2 regions of the Peribacillus sp. N1 genome follow, and region 2 is predicted to be linked to the other one. Evidence: riboswitches for the same ligand, from Rfam matches in the RefSeq annotation. Region 2 holds a riboswitch; the other holds the start of a gene.
The links. A riboswitch is a leader RNA that binds a small molecule or an ion and turns the genes downstream of it on or off. The one in region 2 is predicted to bind cyclic di-GMP.
Positions count from the first base shown of each region.

Region 1 (6,419 bases), on a different contig from region 2:
TTATTGAAAAAGCGGATCTACATACATTATGGTCTGAGCATTCAGTTCCTGATGATGATTTTGTCATTAAGAAAGACTGGATTATGTTCCATGTTTCCAGGACGGCCATTTTCCTGATCCAAGGCGGAAATAGAATAAAATTTTGTCCAATTGATGCGGCACAAGAGGATGAGATTCGTCTTTATATCCTCGGAACATGCATGGGTGCCATTTTGATGCAAAGAAAAATCCTTCCTATACACGGAAGTGCGGTAGCCATAGATGGAAAGGCATATGCAATTGTTGGTGATTCTGGGGCTGGGAAATCCACTCTTGCTTCAGCTTTTTTAAAAAGGGGCTATAAGCTCATGAGTGATGATGTCATACCAGTAACACTAAATGATGAAAATGTACCAATTGTAACACCTTCATATCCACAACAAAAATTATGGCTGGAAAGCTTAAATCATTTTGAAATGGATTCAAATAATTATCAGCCACTCATTGTTAGAGAAGATAAATTCGCTGTTCCTGTTCAAGAACAGTTTATTACCGAACAACTCCCGCTCGCTGGTGTTTTTGAATTGATCAAGGGAGAAAATAACGAGATAGATATTACGCCTATACCATCTCTTCAAAGATTTTATAAATTGTATCATCATACATACCGTAATTTTTTTATCCAAAAATCTGGGTTGATGGACTGGCACTTTAATACTTCTGCCAAAATGATTAAGAAAATCGAGTTTTTCCAATTACGTAGACCAACGAATCGCTTCACGGCGCCACACTTATCGGAAATTATTTTAAATGTTTTAAAAAGGGAGGAAAAAGTTCATGATTACTAAACAACTTGATACGAAATATAGCCAAAGTCCAGGGAACATAGTAAGTGATATGGATGGGGAAAAAGTAATGTTAAGTGTTTCTAACGGTAAATATTATAATTTAGGTGAACTAGGCGGGGAAATATGGGAGTTAATGAAGGAGCCCATCACGATTCAAGAGTTAGTAACAACATTACAGTCACAATACAATGTCCATCAAACCGATTGTCAGTCACATGTCACTGACTTTTTAAGTCAATTGCTAGAACAAGGTTTAGTTAGCATCCATTCCTAGTATCATGAATCTTTAGTCTAGGAGGCTAAAAAATGAACATCGTAAAGAAAGCTCAGACTTTTCTTAAATTAAACTTCAAGACAAAGCTGCTGTATATCGAGGCCTTTATACATTTAGGCAAGGCCCGTTATCTTAAAAGCATTTCCTTTTCAAAAGTTGCCCCAACACTTGGTGAACAGATGAAAGAGTCATCATATGAGTTGATTGCAGCGGATAAAGAGATTTTAGCAAATGTTTCACGGGCTATAAATATTATGAGCCGCTACACCATATGGGAAAGCCAGTGTCTTGTAAAGGCAATGGCGGCTATGAAGATGCTGGAAAAACGAGAAATTGATAGCACTCTTTATTTAGGTACAGCCAAAGATGAGAATGGAGGGCTCATTGCACATGCTTGGCTACGCAGTGGACCTTTTTACATAACGGGAGCAGAAGTGATGGATAGGTTCACTGTTGTTTCTAAGTTCTCTAAAAAGAACAGGGGTGGAAGTCTGAAAGAACAAGAGTCTGGTTAATCTGATAACATTCAATTTGAACAAAATAAACCCTCCAAGGTTTATCCAGGAGTCCACGCGTCACCACCCCACCCATACTATCTTCAATGTGAATAATAATCTTAGAACCTAATACCTTTCCTTCCATTTTCGCGCTTTATCACTAGTAACATGAAGGAAAACGATCAAATATGGCCTGAATGGAGGATATGGTTATGAAGCATCTTTTACTTTTTACGAAACGAATACATGATTTTTCAGGAAAAATACTATATATCAATCTTATTTGTATGATTTTAATAGGTTTTTTAGAAGGCGTAGGAATTTTCTTGTTGATCCCTCTGATTGGATTGACCGGTATAATGGATATAAAAACGGATGAAGTTCCTTTCTTAAGCTGGGTTAATGGATTATTCATAGGAATTCCGGAAACGGTAAGTCTTTTAATAATACTTGGCGCTTATGTGATATTAATGGTGGGACAAAGTGTATTTAAGCGGAATCAAACTATCTTGGGAGTGAAAATCCAACAAGGTTTTGTTAGAAAGTTAAGGGATGAGGCGTATGGCAGTCTGCTGCAAGTCAATTGGGGATTTTACTTAAAAAAGAGGAAATCCGATATTATCAACATCATGACAAATGAAACCTTCAATGTAAGTGCAGGGATAAATTTATTTTTACAATTTATATCCTCTCTTATATTTACTTTCATTCAAATCGGTATAGCTTTTTATTTATCTGTTCCAATGACAAGTTTTATAATAGCTTTTGGGATCATTCTTATTTTTTCTTCCCGGAAGTTTGTAAAAAAGTCTCAGTCTATTGGAAAGGAAACCTTTCAGCTAACACAAACATATTTAGCGGGCATGACTGATCACCTTAACGGAATGAAAGATATCAAAAGTAATTCACTAGAGGAATCACATTTGAATTGGTTTCTTTCCTTAAGTAAAAGAATAGAAAAAAATAGAATCAAGTTAACGACTTTAAATACTACCTCCCAGATGATTTTCAAAATTGTATCTTCAGTCTTAATTGCGATCTTCGTCTTTTTTTCGATAAAGATGTTCATGGCCCAGCCAGCACAATTAATGCTGATAATGGTTATTTTTTCAAGGTTATGGCCAAGGTTTACAAGCATTCAATCCAATTTAGAGCAAATAGGATCTACGCTTCCGTCTTTTAAAGCATTGTCCGATTTACAAAACGAATGTAGAGATGCAAGAGAATTATATGAATCTGATTATAAAAATATCATGCCTATTGAAATTAAACGAGGGCTGGATTGCCGTAATGTTTTTTTTAGTTATGATCAAAATGAGAGCACTTATGCCCTTAAAAATATAAGCCTACACATCCCCTCTAACCGTATGACGGCTATTGTCGGCCGATCGGGTGCCGGAAAAAGCACATTAATAGATATATTAATGGGGTTGAATCATCCTAATAGGGGCGAAGTCAGAATAGATGATAGTCCCCTTACTAATGACCGATTATTATCACTGCGGAGGTCCATAAGTTATATCCCGCAAGATCCATATCTCTTTAATGCAACAATAAGGGAAAATTTGCTGATCATTGACCCTGATGCAAGTGATGAATTCATATGGGAATCTTTGGATTTCGCTGCAGCTGCTGATTTTGTCAGTAAACTTCCACAAGGTTTGGATACACTCATCGGAGATCGAGGTGTGCGACTGTCTGGAGGAGAAAGGCAACGGTTAGTGTTAGCCAGAGCAATTTTACGCAAACCGGCCATCCTGGTATTGGATGAAGCCACAAGTGCATTGGATACGGAGAACGAAGCAAAGATTCAATCCGCTATTGAACGATTAAAAGGAAAAATGACCATCATCGTAATAGCTCATCGATTATCGACGATTCGCAATGCCGACCAAGTACTGGTCATGGATCAGGGAGAAATCATTCAGGTCGGTGAATATAACCAATTAGCGAATGAAAAAAGAGGGATGTTTAGCAATTTATTAGGTATCCAAATGGAATCAAGAGTATAAATTGGAAGTTCACGACAGTCAGGTTACAACCATTTTATGGTTTGTAATGCTGGCTTTTTTCTTAGGGGAGATAAATTAATAATGAATGACTTAGCCTACTTAATTCGAAAAAATACTTTTTTAGAATAGTAAATAATAAATTGTTATAGCGATTATATCTCTGCTTTTTAGAAAATTGTTTTAAAGAAATCGCATTCTACCAGTATTTTTACATTATAATGTCACTTTTTGATGAATTGTGTTGAAAAATGACATAAAAAAACGAATAGTATTAAGAGCTATTATTACGTTTTTAAGTATAATTAACATTAATATAGTTTTAATTAAGGGGAAATTTTTTTAGGGCATAATGGTTCACTTGGACAAGGGAATCGAAAGAGTTTTTCAAGATATTTATTAAACTTGAAAGAGTAATAAAAACTAATGTGAAATATTCTTGAGAAAGGCAAACCTATTGAAAAGTAGGGACGCAAAATTACAGGTCTAAGGCTAATTGCTAAGACGGCTGTGTTACCACAAGTTGGGTGGGATTTATCATGGAAGCTAACAATGAACGGGAAGAATGGTTTCATCTAATTTTGGAGGCTAAAAATCTAGGATTATCTATTGAAGATGTGCGGGAGTTCATCAAAGGAAAATGAAAAAATACGTTAGGGAAGGCTGTTATACAGTCTTCTTTTTTTGTTTTTTTTTCGTAAAAAAGTATCTGAAATAAAGAACAAGGGGACAATATTAAAAATGCAACCTAAATGAGAGGGATTTTATTATGGATGTACCTTGTACTTTTATAAGGGGATTAATATGGGGAACTTTATTCTGTGTACCGTTATGGTTATCATTTTGCGGTTGGATAAAAATAATAATGAATTTTATAAAGTAAGCGCTTAATAAATTTAGATATTAAAATGATACCTAGGCAGGATTTAACAGAATGATCATAGAATTTAGTTAAAGTACATAATACGTTAGTCGTTAAATTCTACAGATTTAAGAAATATTACCTATAAAAAACAGTTAATAATACTTAAATATTTTGGTTATGTGCCGATACTACATATAGAGATTAAGCAAAGGGACTTCGCAAAAGGCGATGTCAGATAGCTGCCATCAAAATAGAAGGAGATTATTTGATGACAAAAAACAGGTTCATTACGTTCGAGGAAGTTTATGAAAAGAAACAAAGAAGCAAGAAAATTTTTATTGGGACTTATATTACCATTACATTAGTTTTAATTGCATTAATGACATATTTTATGGGACAAGCATAATATGGGGTTTCGAAGGGCTGAGGAATCGGTCCTTTTTTTGTTTTCTTATATCCTCACGTATTTACCTAAAACATACTAGTGTTCATTCCAAAGGGATATTTCAGAAATGTTAAAATTGGGTAAATTTTTGGTTTTTAAACTAGTTCCTACTTGCCAATCGCTACTATATATGTGATTATAAAAGAGCTATATTCCTTATTTTTGAAAAAAATTGGGACAACTTATGAGATTGTGGAGTGGAAATTTTAAATGGATTTTTTTGATATTTTAAAAGACACTTTTGCCAAGGGTGAGTCTGGACAAGATGTTACTGTAAATGAACTTGTGGAAGAGATTAAGGAGAAATTAAGCGGGATTATTGAACAACCTGAAAGAATATGATCCGTAGATACTTCTTCCCGGGCTTATTGACGTTGGGTGTTGTTTGGTGCAGTTTTGTATAGAATGTTATTCTATCGTTTTCAGGGGCTCTTATATGTTGCCTTTTTAGTGCAGATGATCTGCATCAAAAACTAACCGGTGGCCGTGTCCCTTTGTGGATGTTATCACGGACACGTTTGGCGGTTTGCTAGGAATCTTCTTTTCTCTTTTCTGGTATCGAAGAAGAAAGCGTCAATGAATTTAAGAAATCATTTCCGTTACATATACTAAAGGAGCATGTTTAAAACATGCTTCTTTTTTATCGTTTTCATTTATATATAAATGAATGATAACCTGTGAGGGTGATGAGTATGAGGAGAATTGACGGCTATTCTCGGGGTGTTAGCTGCAGGAGTTAGTATCATTCTTTTTTTTCAAGCGGTTCAAAAAGCGAGTGATGAAAGTGAGGCGGAGTTCGGGAAGTCCTGGGATTTGTTAAGCTCTAAAATAAAGCTTCGATTTCCGAATCGTGCAGATTATGTGCAAAATCGGTCACATGTATTTTTACAGCATATGAATGTGAAGTCCTTTCAATATGATTTGCAGGCCGATACTTAAGAATGTGAAGAACTGGATTCTGGATAAGGTTGGAGGGCAGCATAAAACGGCCTATGAAATTCCAGTTACACAGGTCTTCAATTCTCGCATTAGGGTGTTTATCTTGAACAAGATAGCTATGTTTTCACAGAAAAAGGCGAAAGCTGTTTGTTATGGGATTATTCGGTTTAAATAGGTTCCTCTCCTTTTTCAGGCTCGAGTTCGTTTTATTGAAAAGGGAGAGGCAATGCTCTCATGTATTGCCGAAAAGAGCTACTTCTCATGAAACATATTTCATTCTTGATCGATCACTGATGGCTTTCAGAATAAACATTTTGTCCTGTTTGCTTAGCATAGCCCAGCTGCCTGCTTTGATTTTCATACAAATCCACTCCTTTGGTTTAGGATTATTTATTATGGTTGATGAATGACGGTTGATGGAATTCCGGGTCCAGTGAATGATAGTGTCAAGTGATTATAGGGGCAAGGGGAAGATGGAATTGTCAGCTCATATTAGATTATACCGTCTTTTAGTGCCTAATAAACAACAAAAATTCCAACAAATCTCTACAATTGGTGTTCGT
Region 1 is NZ_BAAHZO010000002.1:107,370-113,788, reverse strand. Features, by position in the region: gene ACYP5M_RS09045 (HPr kinase/phosphorylase) at 1-827, shown strand, start outside; gene ACYP5M_RS09040 (lasso peptide biosynthesis PqqD family chaperone) at 817-1,101, shown strand; gene ACYP5M_RS09035 (lasso peptide biosynthesis B2 protein) at 1,134-1,616, shown strand; gene ACYP5M_RS09030 (ABC transporter ATP-binding protein) at 1,811-3,610, shown strand; cyclic di-GMP riboswitch class I at 4,045-4,128, shown strand; gene ACYP5M_RS09025 (anti-repressor SinI family protein) at 4,147-4,251, shown strand; gene ACYP5M_RS09020 (hypothetical protein) at 4,741-4,878, shown strand; gene ACYP5M_RS09015 (hypothetical protein) at 5,128-5,259, shown strand; gene ACYP5M_RS09010 (hypothetical protein) at 5,620-5,856, shown strand.
Region 1: another riboswitch for cyclic di-GMP. It lies ahead of ACYP5M_RS09025 (anti-repressor SinI family protein); the one in region 2 lies ahead of ACYP5M_RS14350 (anti-repressor SinI family protein).

Region 2 (11,701 bases):
TTATCTATACGCCTGCTTTCATGACGTTCCGTACCGATTACAGCAAGGCCCCCAAGCTCCTTGACACCTTCTCCAAGCTTGATATCCGTACCGCGCCCTGCCATGTTCGTAGCGATCGTAACTGAGCCTTGATTACCTGCATTCGCAATGATTTCCGCTTCACGCTCATGGTTCTTGGCATTCAAAACATCGTGAGGGATTCCTTTTTTTGATAAATAGGCAGATATGACTTCAGATGTTTCGATGGCAACCGTACCGACAAGCACAGGCTGACCCTTTGTATAGCGTTCGGCGATGTCTTCCACAACAGCCTTGAATTTGCCATCAGTTGTCGCGTATATAAGATCTGCCCTGTCGTCCCTGATGATATTCCTGTTTGTCGGGATCGCAATTACATTCATATTATAAATATTGCGGAATTCTTCTTCTTCCGTTTTGGCTGTTCCGGTCATACCTGAAAGCTTTTCATACATCCTGAAATAGTTCTGGAATGTAATCGTCGCAAGAGTCATGCTTTCATTTTGAATCTCAAGTCCTTCTTTCGCTTCGATCGCTTGGTGGAGACCTTCACTGTAACGGCGGCCTTTCATCAAACGGCCAGTGAATTGGTCAACGATGACTATCTCGCCTTCCTGGACAACATAATCCACATCCAAATGCATGGAAACATGTGCCTTTAACGCCTGATTGATATGATGATTCAAAGTAACGTGATTAATATCGAATAAATTATCGATATTAAACGCTTTTTCAGCTCGATTCATCCCATCTTCCGTCAGCTGAACACCTTTTGTCTTTTCATCATATGTGTAGTCGGTTTCTTTTTTCAAGGTTTTTACAAACGCATTGGCCTGGATATACAGCTGAGCCGATTTTTGTGCGGAGCCGGAAATGATCAATGGCGTTCTTGCCTCATCGATCAAAATCGAATCGACCTCATCAATGACAGCGAAGTGCAGCGGGCGCTGTACCATTTGTTCTTTATATAACACCATATTGTCACGAAGATAATCAAAACCTAACTCATTATTCGTACTATACGTAATGTCAGCATTGTACGCCGCCTGTTTTTCTTCTTTAGAATGACTGTTCAAATTCAACCCGACGGTCAAACCAAGGAAATCATACAATACACCCATCTCGGTGGCATCACGGTGTGCCAAGTATTCATTGACAGTAACGACATGTACACCTTTACCGGTAAGCGCGTTTAAATAAACCGGCATGGTGGATGTTAAGGTTTTACCTTCCCCTGTTTTCATCTCGGAGATATTTCCATCATGAAGTGATGCCCCACCCATGATTTGAACACGGTAAGGATATAAACCCAGAGCACGCTTTGCCCCTTCACGTGCAACCGCAAAAGCCTCAACAAGCAAATCATCAACGGTTTCCCCATTTTGATAACGCTCTTTAAATTCACCCGTTTTGGCACGCAACTGTTCATCCGATAACCCCGCCGTCTCATCAGCCAGCGCTTCGACCTGATCGGCGATTTTTTCTAAACGTTTGATTTCTCGCTTATTCGGATCAAAAACTTTATTTAATATATTAAGCATTCAATAACGCTCCTCTATTATGGTAATGATCGTTCAATGACAAAATTCATATAAGTAAGAAGAAACACACTTCTATTATTACTAATGCACGCTTAATTTTACCACTTCTATCATAGAGGTACAACTTCATGTCACTTCCCTGGTATAGACCTGAATTCAATTCTTGCGAAAAACAATGGATAAATGAGGAGTAAAACTGTTAAAATAGAAGGAAGTATAAAAAATATGTTGCTAACTCCCCACTATTCCATATGCAAATGAGAATTATCCATAACCTTCCATCACTAGATGCTGTGTGTCCTCTCTAGCGATAGCATGTCAAGGTAATCCAACCTTACAGTCGTCTTGTTTTGAATGATAAGATTGGCTACTGACACTTATTAGCGGAAGATAAATAGAACATGTTTCGAGGTGGTATTGATGATTGGTGAACGTGTAAAAAAACTGCGAGAAGAAAAGAAAATGTCGATGACTGAACTTGCCGATAAAGCGGGTGTGGCAAAGTCTTATTTAAGTTCGCTCGAGCGGAACTTACAAACGAATCCTTCTATTCAATTTCTTGAAAAAATCTCCGCCGTACTAAACATTCCTGTTGATGCCCTGCTTTATGATGCACCAAATAAGGAAACCTTGGACACTGACTGGATGAAAATCGTTGAGGAAGCCATGAATTCGGGTGTCTCAAAACAACAATTCAGGGAATTCATCGAGTTTAATAAATGGAGAAAAGATAAAGAAGAGTAGAGTGGTAGTACACTAGTTTACCTACATAATCCTGAAGAATACAGTTTGAATAAGCTAGACTTGTAGAATCTCAAGGAAGAATAAACCCTATAAACAGCTAATGAATCGAATTACTGTTTATAGGGATGTTCTCGAACTTTTTCGTAAGCTATTTTCCATTGTTCTCCTCTAATGTTACCTCAAGGCTTTCCCGTTTCAAAAAAGCACTGATTTCCTCCTTTTTGAAACCCAAGCTCCTTGCTTCTGAAATCAATTTCACCCATTCTTGATCCACTTCCACATTAGCCACCTCTTCTACCTCCTAAAATACTCCTTGTATTTCAGGCAGACCAGCCATCATAGTCTCGAGGACCTTAGACCTGTGCCTTTGCGCCCTCATCTTTCAATAAGTTTGCCTTTGTCGTGGTATTTATTACCAAATACATTACTTATAATCATATTATAACGGATACCCACTCCATATATTGCTATTTTATGTCGGTAATCTACCTAAATGCAAAAACTTTTATCCGACAAATTATTACAAAATTAAGAAAATTCATAGTGCAGGTAATTTATCATAGACTAATTCATTTTCGTTTTTTTGTATAATAGTGAATATTGCTCTTCTTAATATTTCGTTGCTTTGTATTGATTCTCTCCATTGTAAGTGCATCCAAGGCTTTTTGCGCAGTTAAATCCTCACCGCAGGTCGGGCAAAGCCACTTTCCATATTCCGCACTGCTAAAAGAAGCCCTATGGCAAGTATGGCAATTCTTTCGATACAAGTAATCCAACCCCTCTGCACCTTGATCAAATTGTTTTATATAAAAAATCAGCCGTTCTTTTTAAAGAACTTACAATTTGAGTATAGTGCAAAAGAAGGGGGTTATTAAATAGGTAAAACTGACTATTTATCTTAATAAAGAACAATAATTGTTCTTCAAAAGGATTTTTCGTTGATTTGTATTTTATAGAGAACAAAAGAAGCAATCATTCTTTTCCTTTTCAAACGAATTCTATCAACAGGCATTAAAAAAGCACAACCCAAAGGCTGGGCTGTGCTTTTGATCTTAGAATAATAATTAACTAGGTTCAATCAATCCATAGCGTCCATCTTTTCGGCGGTACACTACGTTCGTTGTATTAGTATCCGCATTCGTGTAAACGAAGAAACTGTGACCAAGCATATTCATTTGTAGAATCGCTTCTTCACTGTCCATCGGCTTTAAATCAAAGCGCTTATTGCGGACCACTTCAATATCATTATCGTCTTCGAATTCATCCACCACTTCGTCAACTTCCATATTGAAGGCGAATGCATCTGGTGCAGCTGATAGATTGTTCCGGAACTTACGATTGACCTTCGTTTTATGTTTACGAATTTGGCGTTCAAGCTTATCATTGATCAAGTCAATGGCAGCATACATATCCGCATTTTCCTCTTCAGCACGAAGAACCAAATTCTGCATGGGAATCGTCACTTCGACCTTTGATGTATTATTGTTCACTTTTAAATTCACTAACACATTTGCATCTGGTGTATTGTTAAAATATCGTTCTAACTTGCCAATTTTCTTTTCGACGTATTCTCGAATTGCTGGAGTTACCTCAATGTTTTCACCGCGTACGTTGTAATTCATAAAGTGAGTCCTCCTTAAATTAAGACTATACAGTTAGATTCTACAATACCCCTCCGGTTCCTTTTAGAAACACATCATGAAATATGTCGAAATAATGAAACAATTGTCGGAAGGTTTGGAAAGGGGTTGATGTCTGCCCTAGCTTCATTATATCAAATGCTATGCTATAAAGAAAAAATTAAGCCTATTTTATTTACAGAAAATTTAAAAATAATTAACATAAAAACCTTTTGGAATCCAAACGGTCGTATAATCAATTTCTTTTATCATAGAACACACCATCCACTGATAGACTTTCATACGGGTTCGTGTATTTATTAGATGATCGTTTCTTCTTGTTTATTTCCTGGATATCCCGCTTTATCTCCTGCTTTTGGAGCTTCAGCAAGTGATCGACCTTTTGGTTGAGCAACAGTGCTGCACGTCCCAGCTGCTGCTCTTCTGCAGTAAAAGGCGGTTTGATTCGAGAAAGAAGTCCATCTCGCTGATCGATCAGCTTTGTGATCCTTTCTATTTTATCATCACGCTCTGTAATCGTGTGATTTTCCAGAACGGCAAGTAATTCAACAGTCAAATCATGAAAGGTCCTAATCACCATTACACTTGACCGCTTTGGGTAAATTGTTTTTTCCGATTGATTTGAATTACTTCCTTCCAAGTATTCCGGAACTCAGTAACAAGGCCCTCCACTTCTTCCAAGGTAGAAACATCATTTTTCATATTCGCTTCTATCAGACGCCGGTTCATGAAATCATATAGACTCATCATAGCTTTGGATACATCCGCATCCATATTCAGCGTCACCATCAATTCGCGGATGATATTTTGCGCCTTGATGATGTTCGTATTCTTCGCTTCGATATTTCCTGCTTCAATGGCCTTCTTCCCAAGCATGATGAACTTCAAACAGCCATTATAAAGCATTAATGTAAGCTCTCCCGGGGATGCTGTGTTGACTGAATTTTGCTGATACGATTGATAAGGATTATTTATTGCCATATTTAACTTCCTTTCCGACTTACCTTAACTAAAATAAGAAGCTAACGATGCACTTTGGCTGTTTGCCTTTTGAATCGCTTTTTCCATCGCCGTGAACTGGTTGTAATAGCGCGATTCCAATTTCGTTAGCTTTGCCTCAAATGTTGAAATCTTCTTATTCAGCCCATCAACCAATTTTCCGATTGTAAAATTGTTATTAACAAATCCGGCCTTTCCGGCTTTTTCAGTAATCGCCTTCATTGATGATTCTATATCATCCCTTAACCGGCGCGCGAGGCCTTTGTCGCTCTTTTCTGGCCCATTGGCCATGAACATATCATAAATCGCATTCGGATCCTCACTAATGGCTGCCCGGAGCTTGTCCTCATCAATCGTTAATTTACCGCCCTCCAAATAATTTTTGGTGGTGGTGATCCCCAAACTGCTGAGATTGTTTTTTCCTGTGATCCCATCCACCGAGGTGTATAGGGATGACCTCATTGTGATCAGGAGGCTTTTTAACGTCGAATCGCTTTTTAACGTTCCGCTCTTCGCTTTTTCTTCCCACAGCTTCACTTCATCCTCGGTCATTGCCTTCTTTTGCTCAGAGGTAAGCGGGGTAAAGGAGCGATATTTAGCTTCACCCGTTTTATCTTGAACCTTTTTAATGACATCATTGTATTTATTCACAAACTGAGTGATCGTGTCCAGGATGGCATCCACATCAGCTGTTGATGAGAATGTGACTGTATCCGTCGTTTTTTGCTTTACCGTTATTTCCGCTCCATTAATCTGAAACGTATTCGAAGGCCGGGAAATGTCCAGTCCATTATAAGTAATCGATGCATTTTCCCCTATTGTGCCGCCAGTTCCTTCATTGTTACTGCTCATTTTTAGCACATTGAAGAAATCTCCGGTACTCCCTAACTCAATTTCAGGCCGATCTTTTATATCACCTGTATTTTTAGCAGTGATGGAAAACTTCTGGGACGTTTCATCGAAAAATAGAGTCACTCCCGAGTTTGCATTAATTTTATTTATTACACTTTCTAACGTATCGTCCGCATTAAGGGTAAGAGTGTACGGTTTTTCCACTGTTGCGCCATCTTTTACTTCCGTATCAAAACCGCCATCCTTATTGATGGACAGTATCGTAATATCTTGAGGAGTCGTGATTCCCAATTCCGATAGTTTCTTTTTGGGGTCGGTAACAGCTGTTTTTTCTGTACTTGTCATGGTTGCTGCCTTGGCAAGTCCATTCACTTTTATATTCCCGGAAAAATCACTGGTCGAATTCACATTTCTCACTGATACAGCATCTGGATTCGATACCGTCACCTTCTTTTTAATGAAGGAAGACTGCTTCCCAATTCCATCACGAATGAGCGTATCCAATTCTGATAAAGCTGTATTTATCGAACGGTAATCATCGCGCTGCCACTCGGAATACTGCTTTTTCTGTGTCAGTTTATCCAATGGCACCCGTTCTGCCTGCATCATGCTCTTAACTAATTCATCAATGTCCATCCCGCTTGCTAAACCACTGATTCGTACCAAAATTGATCACCCGCTTATATTTTTTCATCCACCATTATGCCGACAAACTCCGTCATTGCCGCATAGAAGTCCAATAACTTCTTCGGGGGAATTTCCCTGATCGTCTCATCCGTTACATCATCCACTACCTTGACATAGTACTCATTCAGCTTCTCATGATATTCAAAACGAACCGCCGTATGTTTCGGATTCAGGAAGGTGTTCAAACTATCCACCATTTCCTGCACATTTTCTTTTGATGGCATATCAGTAGATTCCACACTTTGCTCCGAATAGGCTAGCGTATTCATTTCCCGCTGATAAAATGAACTGATTCCTTCCGAGATTGCTGTTCTAAGTTGTGAGGAAAGGATATTTGTGGACAAACTCTCCAGCATCTAAATAGCCCCCAATATGATATCTTTACTTTTTATATCGGTTCCGAAATGGAACTTTACAGTGTACATACAAAGGATTTATTATTAAATAGAGAACAAACATTCGCTATCGGAGGGGATAACATTATAAAATGGGATTAAGAAGATGAGCTTACACTCTTATATAAGGAGGTTTTCATAATTAATCTTACTGAAATCCAGAAAAATATATTATATGCCAGCATTATAAGTGACGATGAAATCACGAAAATTTATAAAAATAGCAGGAGAAAGAACAACAGCTACCGGGAGCACTACGGCACATCTCAGGGAGATTATCGAAAATGGAAAATTTCCTTTTTTGATGGATTATTATATATCACTCCGGCAAGCCAATGTGTCCGTTCCGCTTCTTTAGAATTATTCACCAATTTATTCCCACACTTTTACAGTGATGATGGAACTAAACATCTCCCCTTCACATTATTGAAACATTGCATTTTACCACATTTCCTAACTATTCTATACATGGATGATGGCTCTTTAAGCATCTCATACAGGGTAAATCATAATAAAAAAATTATTTACCTCACACCGCATATTTACCTTTACCTTCAATGTTATCCTAAAGACGAATTAGAGAAACTAAAAGAACATATATTTACCACATATCATTTATCCTTAAAGCTGAGCTCTCGTAAAGATGGATATGGATATATTCTAAAAACTACTTCTGTTAAAGAAACTTTTCGTTTCCTCGAACTAATCGAACCTGTAGCAAAAACTTGTTCTTCCATGTTATATAAAACCTCTTGGGAATTCCGAAATCAAAAAGAAATACTCAGGTGGAAATCTAAGTATCCTGATTACACGATTCTTACCAGCAGTTCAGATCGCTCTAAACCCTATTCTCCAGATGAAATTAAATTACTAAGACAACTTAAAGAAAATGGTTATACAACAAATGAAATTGCAAAGATGCTAAAAAGAAGTTATTGGTCCGTTACTTATAAATGGCAAGAAATAAAAAAACTAAACTAACGCCAAAACGTGATAGTATTTTGGAGCTAAATAATGTTAATCTAACCGATCCTTTATATTTTTCGATAAAAAAAGAGACTCTAGTAAAACTAGAGTCTCTTTCAGGTAATCTAAAATTAACGAAGAAGTTGTAAAACTCCTTGTGGTTGTTGGTTCGCTTGCTTTGCGACTATGTCTTTCGATCATAGAACAGACTATATCTTCACCCTTATCTTATAAGGGGCTGGGCACTTCGAATGGCTTTTGCCACCCTACGGATTTCATTGCCATAGCTTTCACCTTAGACTGTATATCCTAGTCGTTGAACCTTCTCCAGAGTTTCCTCAAAGGAGCTTGGCTGCTGATTATCCATTATGTCATCTCCATCATTTTCAGACCATCACGCTTACCGTTTCCAGTTACGTTGTGGTTGATGCAGCTTTAGGAAGTTCCAGCAATTCACCCAGTCATAATTTTATCCATTACTGGATAAAACGCCCTTCAAATTTACCTCAGAAGTTGTAAAACTCCTTGAGGTGCGGAATTTGCTTGAGCTAGCATTGCTTGAGATGCTTGCGCCAAGATAGAGTTTTTAGTTTGCTCCATCATAGTCTTAGCCATATCTGTATCACGAACACGTGATTCAGCAGCAGTCAGGTTTTCAGAAGAAGTACCTAAGTTGTTGATCGTATGCTCTAATCGGTTTTGGTTAGCACCTAGTTTAGAACGTTCAGCTGATACAGTGTCAATTGCAGATTGAATAACTGTGATTGCTGCAGATGCATTTTTAGCATTAGAAACATCCAGACCGGATTCAACGCCTTTAGAATCTGTACCATTGCTTACATTTGTAGTTGCAGTGAATCCATCACCAATACCAGTTAATCCTAGATTACTAGCACGCATGTCATCGATTTCAAGTGTCAGACTTTGGTTTTCATTTGCACCGATTTGGAATTGAAGACCTGCGCCAGCATCAGTACCCGTAGAAGAAGAACTACTTATTTTTAAATCAGCTAAAGCAGTACCAGCAGATGCACCAACTATTTCAACGGAACCTTTAGCGCCAGCAGTTAAGGTATCAAGCTTTAAAGCACCATCACCATCAAGGGACGCATACTCTTCACCAGTTGTTCCAAGTGCAGTATTTGCTGCAGTATTAATAGCAGTCACTATATCAGCAGCTGCATCACCATCTCCGATTGTAACATCGACATCTTTCCCATCGATTTTAAGACTTAATGTACCGCCAGTTGTAACAGCACCTGCCGCCCCTGAACCAGTCAAGCTAGCAGTAGAAAGTTTTGTATCAGAATCCTTAGAACCATTCAATAGTTTCTGAGTATTGAATTCAGTAGTATTACCGATACGGTTGATTTCAGATGTTAATGAATCCATTTCCTTTTGTATTTCTCCACGGTCACTAGTTGTATTAGTATCCGTTGATGCTTGTGTAGCAAGTTCACGCATACGTTGAAGAATGTCAGTCGTTTCGTTTAATGCACCTTCAGCAGTTTGGATCAATGAGATGGCATCCTGTGAGTTACGGGAAGCTTGGTCCAATCCGCGGATTTGTCCACGCATTTTTTCAGAGATTGCTAGACCGGCTGCGTCATCGCCTGCACGGTTGATGCGCATGCCCGATGCTAGTTTCTCCATTGATTTTGATTGTGCATTCGTTGCACTTGATAATTGACGGTGCGTGTTTAGAGCTGAGATATTGTGATTGATAATCATTTTTGTTTCCTCCTTGAGTCTTAAGTCCCCACGTCCATGTGGTTGTTTACGATGGGCAGTGACTAAGTCGGCCGCCTATTTCACTGCCCATCGTTGTATACTTAATATCGACCTGCATGGAAACATATTTAGCGGATTTTACGATTTTTTCTTGAAATACTCATTTATACCTTCCAGAAAAATAGTTTCTGTTTTAGAGGCTTTTCTATTTTCCTGCTGAATGGACAGGTAGATTTCCTTCCTATGGATATCGACGTTTTTAGGGGCATTGATCCCCAGTTTGATCTGTTCCCCCTCGACGGACAGGATCGTAATTTCGATATCATCCCCAATCATGATCGCTTCATTTGGTTTTCTGGTCAAAACGAGCATCCTTTCCCCCCCTGTTCCGCTGGAGGTTCAAACAGTTTGTGCTTTGTACGGTATTCACTAGCATTCATGATGAATTGCTTTCCGACTTTTTTTGGGCCGTTTATGATGATTGGGGCCTGGAGATTCGCCGTCGTTTCATTGAAAGGGTCTTGAATCGTTAAAATGACGAAAGTAATGACTTCCAGTTCCGTTTCTATTTGTAAAGAAGATAACACCTCATCCGTAAGCTTCACTTCGTAATCAGGAAACACCTCAAATGGATTCGTCACAATGAAGGCAAGCTCTTTTGTTTCTATCGATTGCAGGACGAAAAAGGGCGTGTCATCCAAAGCTAGCAAGCAAAACTCTTTTTCTTCTAAAAATCCTGGTATCCCGCTTTCAAATACATAAATCTCTTTCTCTGCCAATTCGAGTTCGCCATGAAATTTTGTTTGTAGAATCATCTATGTTTTCACTACCTTATCTCATCCGGATTTAAATTGATGAAATCTATATCCAGCGCATTTTTTTGTAGAATTTCGACATTCACACTACCTGGTGTGTATGTATGGTTAACCCTATTGATTTGAGCATCAATGATCGGTTTTTGGGCGGTTGCTTCAACCTTCACTTCTGCTGGCTGGTAGTCAAGCTTTACGCTGAATGGAGAGGGAATCCAGCCGAGATTGAACTGCTTCTCAGGGCCTTTGCTGTTTTGCCTAGCCTGTTCAGCGAGTGGATTACCCCCTTTTTCAATATGCCTCAGCTCAGTTCCCTGCTGGGCACGTCTTGCCATACCCGCCAGCCAATCCTGGTATCCCTGCTCCGCAAATTCATCGACTCTTACTGAAAGGCTTTTCAAATCCATGTCTTCCCTTGCTTGTGACTGATCGATCGTCAGCTTGCCTGGGGTCATTTGAATCTCGAGGATCGCTTGCGGCTGTTTGATTGATTGGACCGCAGCCTTCTGTTCGATCTGCTGTACAGGCTGTTCTATATTCACTCCAATCTTCATTGGGGTGGTTTGCAATCTAATTTGCGGAATCTGCATTATCAACACTCCTTATAGAAAAAAGCTATCCATTTAAGAATAGCTTAGCGAAGAAAATCCAATAAACTCGGCTGCATGATCTTTGCTCCGATGCTTAAAGCAGCACTATGGACACTTTCCTGGGTCGTCAAATCCATGATCGCCTTTTCGATATCGACATCCTCATTTTTCGAAAGGATTTCAGTGGCAAAAACCTCCTGCTGCTTGAGACGGTCCGTCATCAGCTCAATCCGATTCTGCCTTGCGCCAACCTGTGCCTGCATGCCTAAGAAAGTATTTATCGTTGCGTCAAGTCCTTCCAGTGTGTCGCTCACGTCCCCGCCGTTTTCGAGTGCCTCGATTGTCTGGTCGATGCTTCCGCCGGCAGCTAGTGCATCACCAAAAATCTTGGAACCGTCCGTATTGATTTTAAGGGAAATCCCCGAAAAAACTTCAAGGTTTATGTCCCCTGTGCCATACACGGTATTTCCATTCCCATCTTTAACGGACGACGGTCTCACATTCGTATCCTGGCCGTTAAAGATATACTTCCCGCCAATCTGTGTGTCGCCTAGAGTTATGAGATGTTCTTTTAATTGTTTAATTTCTTCAGTAATTGTTTTAAGTTGCTCCCCTTCATACGTGCCATTGCTGCCTTGAACGGTTAATTCACGAATCCGCTGCAGGGCGGAAACACTTTCAGTAATGGCATCATCCGTGCTGTCGATCCAATTGGTCGCCTCGGCA
Region 2 is NZ_BAAHZO010000003.1:291,289-302,989, forward strand. Features, by position in the region: gene secA (preprotein translocase subunit SecA) at 1-1,559, opposite strand, end outside; gene ACYP5M_RS14345 (helix-turn-helix domain-containing protein) at 1,980-2,303, shown strand; gene ACYP5M_RS14350 (anti-repressor SinI family protein) at 2,452-2,592, opposite strand; cyclic di-GMP riboswitch class I at 2,624-2,709, opposite strand; gene ACYP5M_RS14355 (hypothetical protein) at 2,873-3,070, opposite strand; gene hpf (ribosome hibernation-promoting factor, HPF/YfiA family) at 3,368-3,925, opposite strand; gene ACYP5M_RS14365 (flagellar protein FliT) at 4,179-4,523, opposite strand; gene fliS (flagellar export chaperone FliS) at 4,523-4,924, opposite strand; gene ACYP5M_RS14375 (flagellar hook-associated protein 2) at 4,949-6,460, opposite strand; gene flaG (flagellar protein FlaG) at 6,475-6,837, opposite strand; gene ACYP5M_RS14385 (DNA endonuclease) at 7,045-7,857, shown strand; gene ACYP5M_RS14390 (flagellin N-terminal helical domain-containing protein) at 8,344-9,573, opposite strand; gene csrA (carbon storage regulator CsrA) at 9,712-9,945, opposite strand; gene fliW (flagellar assembly protein FliW) at 9,933-10,388, opposite strand; gene ACYP5M_RS14405 (DUF6470 family protein) at 10,400-10,975, opposite strand; gene flgL (flagellar hook-associated protein FlgL) at 11,020-11,701, opposite strand, start outside.